4 regions of the Variovorax endophyticus genome follow, and region 1 is predicted to be linked to each of the others. Evidence: predicted binding sites of a transcription regulator. Region 1 holds the regulator's gene; each other region holds the start of a gene.

Region 1 (2,926 bases):
GACTACTACTCGGCCTGGGCCAAGGCCGATCCGGCCGCCGCGCCGAAGTACCGCGCCATCCAGGGCGTGGGCACGGTCGAAGAGATCACGCAGCGCGCCCTGGCCGCACTCAGCAGCTGAGCCCCGGCTCGAATCGCGAGCCGCGCGCGGGCCCCGGGTCCCGCGACGCGGCTTTTTCTTTGCCCCCCGTTTTCAGATCAGCGCGAGCGTCAGCGCGATGCGCGCCTTGACCGGCGTCAGCGTGCCCGCGTCGCGCAGCTTGTCGCCCGGCTTCGCCAGGATGCGCCCCTGCGTGCAGCGGGTGGCGCGCAGCACCGCGATGCCGGCCTCCTGCGCCTCGAGTGCGGCCGCCTCGAGCGCATGGTGCAGCGTGCCGTTGCCGGTGGTCGCCAGCACGAGGCCGCGCAGCGGCGAGATGGCGGCGTCGTCGGCGCGCAAGGCACGGATCACCGCACCGCTCGCGCCCGCGTGGCTCATCACGATCTCCACGCGCGGCCATGCGGCTTCGTCCTCGGGAAGACGACCGAAGGCCGCGCCCGTTTCCGAAGCCGGCCAGTCGCGCACGCGCCGCACCTCGCCCTCCTCCACGTAGCCCACCGGCCCCGCGTCGCCCGCGTCGAAGGCATCGAGCCGGTAGGTGTGCACCTTCTGCACGTCGAAGGCACCGAGCACCGTGCCCGCGCAGACCGCGGTCACGCCCTGCGCATCCGGCGTCGCGGCCACGGCGATCGCGTCGCGCACGTTCTGCGGGCCGTCGGGCGACAGCGCGGAGGCCGGGCGCATGGCGCAGGTCAGCACGATGGGCTTGCGCGGCGCCAGCACCGACTGGAGGAAGAAGGCGGTCTCCTCGAGCGTGTCGGTGCCATGGGTGATCACCACGCCGGCCACGTCGGGCTGCGCCAGCCAGTGGGCGCAGCGCAGCGCCAGCGCGCGCCAGATCGCGAAGGACATGTCCTTGCTGTCGACCTGCGCCACCTGCTCCGCCGCCAGCGTCACGCCAGCGGGCGCCTCGATGCCGCCGAGCAGGTCGGCCACGCCCACCTCGCCAGCGGTGTAGCCGATGTTGTCGCCGCTGTTCGCCGCGCGGCCCGAGATGGTGCCGCCGGTGCCGAGCACCACCACGCGCCGCGGATTCGAGGGGGAAGAAGTCGCCATCGCTTGCCAACTTTGAAAAACTGGTTAAAAATACAGGTACTGGATGTTCAGCCAGTGCCGCAAGGAACCACCATGCAGTTCGCCGTGAAGCTTACCGCCCGCCAGCAGCAGATCCTCGATCTGATCCAGAGCGCCATTGCCCGCACCGGGGCGCCGCCCACCCGTGCCGAAATCGCGAGCGAGCTGGGCTTTCGCTCCGCCAACGCGGCCGAGGAACACCTGCAGGCGCTGGCCCGCAAGGGCGTCATCGAACTCGTGAGCGGCACCTCGCGCGGCATCCGCCTGAAGGGCGATGCGCTGCGCTCGCTGGCCGAGTCGCGCAACAGCCAGTTCTCGCTCTCGCTGCCCGGCATGGCTCAGCTCGCATTGCCGCTCATCGGCCGCGTCGCCGCCGGTTCGCCGATCCTCGCGCAGGAGCACGTCGACCAGACCTACTACGTCGAGAACACGCTGTTCCAGCGCCAGCCCGACTACCTGCTCAAGGTGCGCGGCATGTCGATGCGCGACGCCGGCATCATGGACGGCGACCTGCTCGCCGTGCAGGCCACCAAGGAAGCGCGCAACGGCCAGATCGTGGTGGCGCGCCTCGGCGACGAGGTGACCGTCAAGCGCCTCAAGCGCAACAAGCAGGTGATCGAGCTGCACGCCGAGAATCCCGACTACCCGACCATCGTGGTCCAACCCGGCGAACCCTTCGAAATCGAAGGCCTCGCGGTCGGCCTGATCCGAAACACCATGCTGATGTAGCCCCGCCGAGCCGGCCCGGCGGTCTGCATCGCCGAGCCGCTTCGCGGATCCGCATCCCGCATCCCCCATCCGGTCGCCGCAGGTGGCGGGCGTATGGCGCTTGGTCGCCATCACCCTGCTGCGCCCGATGACAACGAATCCTGCCTGTGTTCAACCTCAAACCTTCTTGGAGTTCACATGGGAATCGCCCTCCTCACCTTCGTCGATCTTTGGATGCCGCTGCAATCGCTCGCGAACCGCTGGCTGCCCGCCCGCCCCGCGCGCCGCAACGATGAGAGCCTGTGCGCCAGCGAGCTGCGCTACGTGTCGGTACGGCCGTCGCGCGCGGCTCGTGGCGATGGCGCCCCGAACGCATTCCCGGCCACGCCCGTGGCGCAGGCGCCCTCGCGTCCGCTGCGGGTGGTTCGTCTCGTCGATCGCCAGCAGGGCGGCGCGCGCAACAGCAACCGGGTGGTGATCTCGGGCCGGATGGCCGACGTGTGCGCCGAGCTCGATCGCCTCGCCGCGCTCGAAGCGCTCGAAGCACCCGCCGGGGCGGCCCGCCCCGCGCACCTGCACTGAAAGCGTCCTTCGGCGCGTCTCGCGCGCCGCCTCGGGGCCGGGTCCATAGGCAACCTCGCCCTTTGCCCGGCCTTCGAGCCGCTTCTCCGGTCTTCGCCCCGTTTTCGCCCCTCGAGGGCGGCAGGGCCGTATCCAAACGTTCTACGGCGCGCCGATTCCATGCTGCGAGGCACAATGGCATGCCATGAATATTGTGATCCTCGACGATTACCAGGATGCGGTGCGCAAGCTGCACTGTGCTTCGAAGCTCGATGCCTACGCAGCCAAGGTCTACACCAACACCGTCAAGGGCATCGGCCAACTCTCGGTGCGCCTCAAGGACGCCGACGTGATCGTCCTGATCCGCGAGCGCTCCCAGATCTCGCGCCAGCTGATCGAGAAACTCCCCAAGCTCAAGCTGATCTCGCAGACGGGCCGCATCAGCAGCCACATCGACGTGGCCGCCTGCACCGAGCGCGGCGTG
Region 2 (2,926 bases), on a different contig from region 1:
CGCGCACGGCCAGCGTCGGCACGGCCCAGCTGTCGGCCCACAGGCGGTGCAGCCAGCGCGCGAGGCGGCCGGGCTCGCGGCGCAGCAGGAAGCCGTCGACCACCACCAGCCGCGCGCCGGGCTTGAGCAGGCGCGCGGCCTCGCGCACGAAGTCGGCCTTGGCGGTGCCCTCGGCATAGCAGGCGCTCTCGAGCGCCCAGGCGCCGTCGGCCTGCGCGGCCGGCAGGCCGGTGCGCGTGTAGTCGGCCTCGAGGTGCGCCATGCGGTCGGCCACGCCGGCCTGGGCGTCGAGGCGCGCGGCGATGCGGTTCTGCACCGGCACGTTGGTGACGGTCACGGCATAGAGGCGGCGGTCGTCGCCGACCAGCGTGCGCGCGGTGGCGCCGGCGCCGCAGCCCAGGTCGAGCACGCAGTGGCGGCCGTCGGCCGTGGGGCGCTCGCCGAGCCGCAGCGCGCGGCCGACCTCGCGGTTCATCTCGACCAGCATGCCTTCGCGGCGCAGCGGATTCAGGCCCGCGCGCCAGTAGCCGAAGTGCATGTTGTAGCTGGGGCTCCAGGCGCCATAGTCGGTGGCGACCTCGGTGAAGTAGTCCTGCGTGTCGGCACGGCTGACCGGGGCCGAGGCATCGGCGGCGTGCGGCAGGCGGAAATCGGGCTGGAAGACGCTGGGCATGCGATGAACTCCTCGTGGGGAAGGCGGTGCGGGTGTCAGAGCCGGCACTGGCCGTCGGCGCAAGTGCGCGAGGCCTTCGCGGCCGGGCCGGCGAGCAGGGTCACGAACCAGCCGGGCAGGCGCTGGCGGTTGCGCGCCAGCGCGGCATAGGCGCGATCGGCCAGCGGCGCGACCAGCGGCAGGTCGAGCAGGGCGCCGCCGCTGGGCAGGCCGACCGCCTCGCGGCAGGCGCGGATCGCGTGCACGCCGACCTGCACGCGGCCGGCCGCATCGACCACGTGGATCGCGGTCATCAGGGCCTCGCGCGGCGCCGGGCCGGCCTCGAAATCCGGCGGAGAGCAGTCGACCAGAACGAGCCGCGCGACCGCGTCGCGCGCCTTCATCGCGCCCATTTCGGCGCTGCACAGGCGGCAGGTGGCGTCGTAGTAGACGGTCAGCGGGTAGGCGATGGCGGTGGAGCGGGACATGGTGTTCTTCGTTCTCGATATTTCTGTCAAAACAGAAATAAATGGGCAAAAAAAGAGCCGGCCTCAGATCATCGGCAGGCTCGCGTGGTGAGCGTCGGGATCGTCCTTGCCGGCGGCGGGCGCGTCGCCTCGGACGAACTTCTGCACGCTCGCGCCCAGCGTCAGCACCTTGTCGAGCGTGCCGGGCGACAGCCGCAGCATCTCGTCGGCCCAGGTGGCGAGCTTGGCCATCAGGTCCATGGTGGAGCGGATGCGGTCCTGCGCATCGGCCGATTCCTTCTGGAAGTCGGGGCTCGCGACGATCTCGCGCAGCATGCGGATGGTGGGGTCGAACTCGCGTTCCTTGCGCTCGCGCACCACGGTGCGGAACAGCTCCCAGACGTCGACGCTGGTCTCGAAGTAGTCGCGCCGGTCGCCCAGCATGTGGGTGACGCGCACCAGGTTCCAGGCCTGCAGTTCCTTCAGGCTGTTGCTCACGTTGGAGCGCGCCACGCCCAGGGTGTCGGACAGCTCCTCGGCATGGATCGGCTTGCCGTGCACGAACAGCAGCGCATGGATCTGCGAGACGGTGCGGTTGACGCCCCACATGGAGCCCATCTCGCCCCAGTGGAGGACGAACTTGCGTTGGATGTCGGTGAGTTCCATGCGCTGGAGTCTAGGACTTCCGAAATTTCTGTCAAGAAAGAAATTAAAAAATTGCCAAAGGCTGAGCGAATGGTGAAATACTGTATGTTTAAACAGTATCGAGATCGCGAAGGAGTCGCGCCATGCCACCCGCCGCCCACATCCCCATCCATGCCATCAAGGGCCGCGGCGCCGCCACGCGGCTCGCGCACCGCTTCTCGAAGGACGAGCGCGATGCCTTCGACGACGGCTGGGGCACGCTCGAGGAGAACGCCGCCGAGGCCGACGAGCTCGAGCCGCTGGCCACCGAGGTGCGCTTCGAGGACGTGAAGTCGGCCATGAACGAGAACGACTCGCCCGACATCTACTTCGACCGCTCGATCAACCCCTACCGCGGCTGCGAGCACGGCTGCATCTACTGTTTCGCGCGGCCCACGCACAGCTACCTCAACCTGTCGCCGGGGCTGGACTTCGAGACCAAGCTGATCGCCAAGCGCAACCTGGTCGAGGTGCTGCGCCGCGAGCTGGGCCGCAAGAGCTATCGGCCCAGCCACATCGCGATCGGCACGGCCACCGACTGCTACCAGCCGATCGAGCGCGAGCTGCGCATCACGCGCTCGCTGATCGAGCTGCTGTCGGAGGTCAACCACCCCTTCGGGCTGGTGACCAAGTCCAGCGCGATCGAACGCGACCTCGACCTGATCGCGCCGGCCGCCGCGCGCGGCCTGGCGGCGGTGTACGTGACCGTGACCACGCTCGACGGCGAACTCGCGCGCAAGCTCGAGCCGCGCGCCGCGGCGCCGCACCGGCGGCTGCGCACCATCCGCACGCTGGCCGAGGCCGGCGTGCCGGTGGGCGTGAGCGTGGCGCCGCAGATTCCGTTCGTGACCGAGGACATGGAGCAGGTGCTCGAGGCGGCCTGGGAGGCGGGCGCGCGCAGCGCGTTCTACACCATGATCCGGCTGCCCTGGGAGGTGGCGCCGCTGTTCAAGCAGTGGCTGGCGCTGCACTACCCGCAGCGCGCGGACCGCATCATGGCGCGCATCCACGACGTGCGCGGCGGCAAGGACTACGACGCCGACTTCGCCACGCGCATGAAGGGCACCGGCCTGTGGGCCGACCTGCTGCGCCAGCGCTTCGAGAAGGCGACCGCGCGCATCGG
Region 3 (2,926 bases), on a different contig from region 1:
CGCGCGCTGCAGCAGCACCTCGAGCAGGCCCAGCTCGCGCGCCGACAGCTCGACCATCTTGCCGTCGAGCGTGGCGACGCGGCCGGCCTGGTCGTAGACCAGCGGGCCGTGCTTGATCGCGTTGCTGGTGGTGCCCATGCCGCGGCGCGTGAGGGCGCGCACGCGCGCCTCGAGCTCCTGCAGGCTGAAGGGCTTGGCCATGTAGTCGTCGGCGCCGTTGTCCAGGCCCTTGACGCGCTCCTCCACGCTGTCGGCCGCCGTCAGCACCAGCACCGGCAGCTGCGAGCCGCGCGCGCGCAGGCGCTTGAGGATCTCGATGCCGTGCAGGCTCGGCAGGCCGAGGTCGAGGATCAGCAGGTCGAACTCGCTGTGGGTCATGAGCGCGGTGTCGGCCTCGGAGCCGTTGGCCACGTGGTCGACCGCGGCGCCCGAGGTGCGCAGGCTGCGCAGCAGGGCGTCGGCCAGCACCTGGTCGTCCTCGGCAATCAGAATCCGCATAGCCCACCTCCAGCCCGGTTCGCGCCGCGGGGCGGCGCCGTTGCACGTTCGTTGTCTCCGCTCGGCAGGGAGTCTAGCCCGCCGTATAGGCTTCCAGACCGATGGTTACCACGGTGGCGACCTCGTCGCCCACGCTGGCGCGGAACTCGCGCTCGGCCTGCGTCACCGCCTGGCGGAAGGCCTCGAGCCAGGCCAGGCCGTCGGCCGTGAACAGCACGCGCCGCGCGCGCGCATCGAGCGGATCGGGCCCGCGCGTGACCAGCCCCCAGGCCTCGCACTGGTCGACCAGCGCGCCCATGGCCTGCTTGGTCATGCCGGCGCGCTCGGCGAGCTCGGTCAGGCGCGAGCCCTCGCGCGCGAGGTGGCGCGTGATGTGGACGTGGGCCGCGCTGACCTGCGCGCGCGCCGCCAGGTTCGACAGCGCGAGCGGCACGTCGACGTCGTGCGCCATCAGCGCGAGCACGCGCTCGTCGAAGCGCCGCATCGCGTGGCCGAGCAGCCGGCCCAGGTGGGTCTGGCGCCAGGCATCGGGGTCGAGGGGAAAAGGGGTGTCGCTCACGGCGTCAAATGGTAAAGCAAACTGACCAAAAAATGGGTTTACTCGAATCCATCTGCCCCTACACTACTGTTCAAGCATCCAGGCTGTAATTAAAAGCAGATGGATCCGGCAATACACAACCCGTTGATCTTCAAGGAGTTTTTCACATGGACGCAGTCGTCAAGGGCTCGAGCATCGCAGGCGCCAACAGCGAAAAGGCCAAGGCCCTCCAGGCCGCGCTGGCCCAGATCGAGAAGCAGTTCGGCAAGGGCACGATCATGCGGCTCGGCGAAGGCGAGGCGCTCGAGGACATCCAGGTGGTCTCCACCGGCTCGCTGGGCCTCGACATCGCCCTGGGCGTCGGCGGCCTGCCGCGCGGCCGGGTGGTCGAGATCTACGGTCCTGAATCCTCGGGCAAGACCACGCTCACGCTGCAGGTCATCGCCGCCATGCAGAAGCAGGCCGGCACCTGCGCCTTCGTCGACGCCGAGCACGCGCTCGACGTGCAGTACGCCCAGAAGCTCGGCGTGAACCTGTCCGACCTGCTGATCAGCCAACCCGACACCGGCGAGCAGGCGCTCGAGATCGTCGACTCGCTGGTGCGCTCGGGCGCCGTCGACCTGATCGTGGTCGACTCGGTCGCCGCGCTCACGCCCAAGGCCGAAATCGAAGGCGAGATGGGCGACTCGCTGCCCGGCCTGCAGGCCCGCCTGATGAGCCAGGCGCTGCGCAAGCTCACGGCCACGATCAAGAAGACCAACTGCATGGTCATCTTCATCAACCAGATCCGCATGAAGATCGGCGTGATGTTCGGTTCGCCCGAAACCACCACCGGCGGCAACGCGCTGAAGTTCTACGCCTCGGTGCGCCTGGACATCCGCCGCATCGGCACCATCAAGAAGGGCGACGAGGCCATCGGCAACGAAACCAAGGTCAAGGTGGTGAAGAACAAGGTCTCGCCGCCGTTCAAGACGGCCGAGTTCGACATCCTGTTCGGCGAGGGCATCAGCCGCGAGGGCGAGATCATCGACATGGGCGTGACCGCCAAGATCATCGACAAGTCGGGCGCCTGGTACGCCTACAACGGCGAGAAGATCGGCCAGGGCCGCGACAACGCGCGCGAGTTCCTGCGCGAGAACCCCGAGCTGTCGCGCGAGATCGAGAACAAGGTGCGCGAGTCGCTGGGCATCCCGCTGCTGGCGGCGGACGCGGCCGGCGCGGCCGAATAACCGGCCGATGCCTGCGAGCGGGGCGCCTGCGGCCGCCCCGCTTTCCTTTTCCGCCCCTGCATTTCCGATGGCATTCGATGCTCCTTCCCTGAAAGGCCGCGCGCTGCGTCTGCTGAGCCAGCGCGAGCATTCCCGTGGCGAGCTCGAGCGCAAGCTGGCGCGCTACGAGGAAGAGCCGGGCACGCTCAAGGCCGCGCTCGACGAGCTCGCGGCCAAGGACTTCATCAGCGAGGAGCGCGTGGTCGCCTCGGTGCTGCACCAGCGCGCGGGCCGGCTCGGCGCGGCGCGCGTGCGGCAGGAACTGCAGGCCAAGGGCATCGGCGCCGAGGCCATCTCGCAGGCGGTGGCCGGGCTGCAGGGCAGCGAGCTCGAACGCGCGGCCGCGCTCTGGCGCCGCCGCTTCGACGCCCCGCCCGCCGATCCCAAGGAGCGCGCGCGGCAGGCCCGCTTCCTGATGGCGCGGGGCTTTTCGGCCGCGGTGGCGGCCAAGGTGCTGAGGAGCGACATCGATGAACTCGAATGAACTCTCGCGCGTGATCACGCAGCGCGTGGCCTGCGATTGGCGCGCGGCCTATGCGCTGGCGGCCGATCCCGCGCGCCTGCCCGAATGGGCCAGCGGCCTGGCCGACGGCGCGCTGGCGCGCGAGGGCGAGGGCGAGGG
Region 4 (2,926 bases), on a different contig from region 1:
TGGTCGCGAACTTGAGCCGCGCGGGATTGAAGATGTGGGCGTAGTAGGTGAGCCAGAGTTGCTCGCCCGCATCGGGCGGCGGCTTCTCGCGGCGGTCGGCGCCCGCGCGGAACGACAGCGCATGGCCGTCCCATTCGACGCAGCGCTCGGGCGTGAGGATGGCCCAGCGCATCTGCGCGAAGCGGCGCGCGAAGAAGTCGGCATTGGCCTCGACGATGCGGTGCTCGGGCTCGAACCACGCGACATGGCGCTCGAGCCCGTCGTCGTCCGTCACCTGCGTGAAGCGCACGAAGGCGCGCATCTTGTGGATGTCGCGGTGCACCGCCTTGGCCATGCGCTGCGCCCGCATCATGTCGGCGTCGAGCGGATCGTGGCGCAGCGCGGGTTCGTGCGCGAGGCGCCAGAGCAGGCGGTAGAGCAGCGCGAAGCGCTGGGGATCGCGGTGCAGGATCACGTCGGCGCACAGCGCGACGAAAGCCGCGGGCACGGGCTGCAACGCCGCGGTCGGCGGTGCGATCGCCTGCTCGGGCGCATCGCCGAACAGGCCCTCTCCGCCATCGGGCCGTGCCACGCCCCACTCGACCTGCTCGGGCGGCACGCCATCGGCCAGCAGCTGCCGCGCGCGGCGCCGGAAACCGTCGAGGTCGACCGCGTCGTCGAGCCGCACCTGCATGGCGATGGCGCTCAGAACAGCGAGGCCTGCCGCGCGGGCTCGGCGCGCGCCGAAGCAGCCATCGCCCCGGCCGCGGGCCGGTGTCCATCGGCCACCACGAAGGGCAGCACCTTGCGCGCGGGCACGTGCAGCCGCCGCAGGTCGTCGGCGCGCACGCGGCGCACGCGCCTGGCCTGCAGCAGCCGATCGACCGCCTTCACGCCCAGGCCCGGCACGCGCAGCAGCAGCTCGCGCGGCGCATGGTTGAGGTCGACCGGGAAGCGCTCCGCATGCGCGAGCGCCCAGGCCATCTTGGGATCGACGTCGAGCCGCAGCAGGCCGTCGCGCTCGGCCACGATCTCGCCGTGCTCGAAGCCGTAGAAGCGCATCAGCCAGTCGGCCTGGTAGAGCCGGTGCTCGCGCAGCAGCGGCGGCGCGGCCAGCGGCAGCGCGCGCGCCGCGTCGGGGATCGGGCTGAAGGCCGAGTAGTAGACGCGGCGCAGCCGGTAGGCGCCGTAGAGCGTGGCGCTGGTCGCGAGGATGGCGCGGTCGTCGGTGGCGTCGGCGCCCACGATCATCTGCGTGCTCTGGCCCGCGGGCGCGAACGGCGGCGGCTTGGCGGCCACGGGCGCCGCGCCCGGCAGCGCGCGGATCGGCACCACGCGGCGCGCCTCCTCGCGCGTGTCGTCGATCTGCAAGCGCAGCCGCGCCATCGAGCGGCGGATCGCGCTCTCGTCCTTCTCGGGCGCCAGCGAGCGCAGGCCCTCGGTGGTCGGCATCTCGACGTTGATGCTGAGCCGGTCGGCATAGCGGCCGGCGCGCGCGATCAGCTCGTCGCTGGCATCGGGAATGGTCTTGAGGTGGATGTAGCCGCGGAAGTCGTGGTCCTCGCGCAGCGAGCGCGCGACCTCGACCACCTGCTCCATCGTGTGGTCGGGCGACTTGACGATGCCGCTCGAGAGGAACAGCCCCTCGATGCAGTTGCGGCGGTAGAAGTCGAGCGTGAGCTGCACCACCTCGTCGGCGCGGAAACGCGCGCGCGGCACGTTGCTCGAGGCGCGGTTCACGCAGTAGAGGCAGTCGTACTGGCAGTGGTTGGTCAGCAGCACCTTGAGCAGCGAGATGCAGCGGCCGTCGGGCGCATAGCTGTGGCAGATGCCCATGCCCTCGGTCGAGCCGATGCCGCGCCCGCCCACCGAGTCGCGCGGCTGCGAGCCGCTCGACGCGCAGGAGGCGTCGTACTTGGCGGCATCGGCCAGGATGGCGAGCTTGTGCTGGAGGTCCATGGGCGGGCGGAAAATACTGTACGTTTATACAGATGTTAACCGTCCCGTCGCCCCGATGGCCCTGCGGCCATGCGCGCGGGTCGGGCATTGCCCGCCGCGCCCTTTCAGTCGATGTAGCGCAGCCCCGCCGCCGCCAGCGCCGGCCGCATGTCGTACATGTCGAGCCCGAGCACGCCGCTCGCGAGCTTCTCGCGCTTCGACGTCTCCAGCGCCTCGCGCTGGCGCGCCTTCTCGAGCGTGGCCGCGGCCATCGCGCGCGGCACGCAGACCACGCCGTCGTCGTCGGCCACGATCGCATCGCCAGGCTGCACCGACATGCCGGCGCAGACCACCGGGATGTTGACCGAGCCCAGCGTGGCCTTCACGCAGCCCTTGCTGCTGATGGCCTTGCTCCAGACCGGAAAGTCCATCTGCTGCAAGGTGCGCACGTCGCGCACGCCGCCGTCGATCACCAGCGCGCGCGCGCCGCGGGCCTGGAAGCTGGTGGCCAGCAAGTCGCCGAAGAAGCCGTCGCTGCTCGGCGCGGTGACGGCCGCCACCACGATGTCGCCGGGGCGGATCTGCTCGGCCGCGACGTGCAGCATCCAGTTGTCGCCCGGATGCAGCAGCACGGTGACAGCGCTGCCGCTGACCTGCGCGCCCGAGTAGATCGGCCGCATGTACGGCGCGAGCAGGCCGACCCGGCCCATGGCCTCGTGCACCGTGGCCGAGCCCAGCGCCGCGAGGGCGTCGACGACCTTCGCGTCGGCGCGTTCGATGTGGCGATGGACGACGCCGAGTTCATGCATGGCGGGCTCCTTGCGAGGAATGAGATTGGGGATCGAACAGCCGGCCGCGCGCGTTCAGTTGCGCATCGAGCCGCGGAAAGACGCGGCGCGCATTGCCTTCGTAGACCTGCGCGCGCTCGCCGGCGCTCAATGCGGCGGCCTCGATGTAGCGCCGCGTGTCGTCGTAGGCGTGGCCGGTCTCGGGATCGATGCCGCGCACG

What was found. Region 1 encodes LexA, which represses DNA repair genes until DNA is damaged. Its sites were predicted from a motif close to ACTGTATNNNNATACAGT; they were not measured.
Region 2: a site for LexA is predicted at 1,865-1,882, ahead of KV106_RS11805 (PA0069 family radical SAM protein). Genes of this name have one in related genera too.
Region 3: a site for LexA is predicted at 1,140-1,157, ahead of recA (recombinase RecA). Genes of this name have one in related genera too.
Region 4: a site for LexA is predicted at 1,954-1,971, ahead of KV106_RS17865 (putative DNA modification/repair radical SAM protein). Genes of this name have one in related genera too.

Annotation. Positions count from the first base shown of each region.
Region 1 covers NZ_JAHUTH010000008.1:298,289-301,214, reverse strand. Annotated here, with positions in the region: gene adk (adenylate kinase) at 1-120, shown strand, start outside; gene KV106_RS13415 (asparaginase) at 193-1,155, opposite strand; gene lexA (transcriptional repressor LexA) at 1,228-1,902, shown strand; gene KV106_RS13405 (hypothetical protein) at 2,080-2,463, shown strand; gene KV106_RS13400 (D-2-hydroxyacid dehydrogenase family protein) at 2,648-2,926, shown strand, end outside.
Region 2 covers NZ_JAHUTH010000007.1:235,184-238,109, forward strand. Annotated here, with positions in the region: gene KV106_RS11790 (SAM-dependent methyltransferase) at 1-673, opposite strand, end outside; gene KV106_RS11795 (thiol-disulfide oxidoreductase DCC family protein) at 709-1,140, opposite strand; gene KV106_RS11800 (GbsR/MarR family transcriptional regulator) at 1,204-1,785, opposite strand; gene KV106_RS11805 (PA0069 family radical SAM protein) at 1,908-2,926, shown strand, end outside.
Region 3 covers NZ_JAHUTH010000005.1:83,190-86,115, forward strand. Annotated here, with positions in the region: gene KV106_RS08350 (response regulator) at 1-498, opposite strand, end outside; gene KV106_RS08355 (MarR family winged helix-turn-helix transcriptional regulator) at 572-1,057, opposite strand; gene recA (recombinase RecA) at 1,204-2,265, shown strand; gene recX (recombination regulator RecX) at 2,333-2,788, shown strand; gene KV106_RS08370 (SRPBCC family protein) at 2,775-2,926, shown strand, end outside.
Region 4 covers NZ_JAHUTH010000012.1:186,111-189,036, forward strand. Annotated here, with positions in the region: gene KV106_RS17860 (UdgX family uracil-DNA binding protein) at 1-673, opposite strand, end outside; gene KV106_RS17865 (putative DNA modification/repair radical SAM protein) at 685-1,938, opposite strand; gene ligK (4-carboxy-4-hydroxy-2-oxoadipate aldolase/oxaloacetate decarboxylase) at 2,043-2,726, opposite strand; gene KV106_RS17875 (amidohydrolase family protein) at 2,719-2,926, opposite strand, start outside.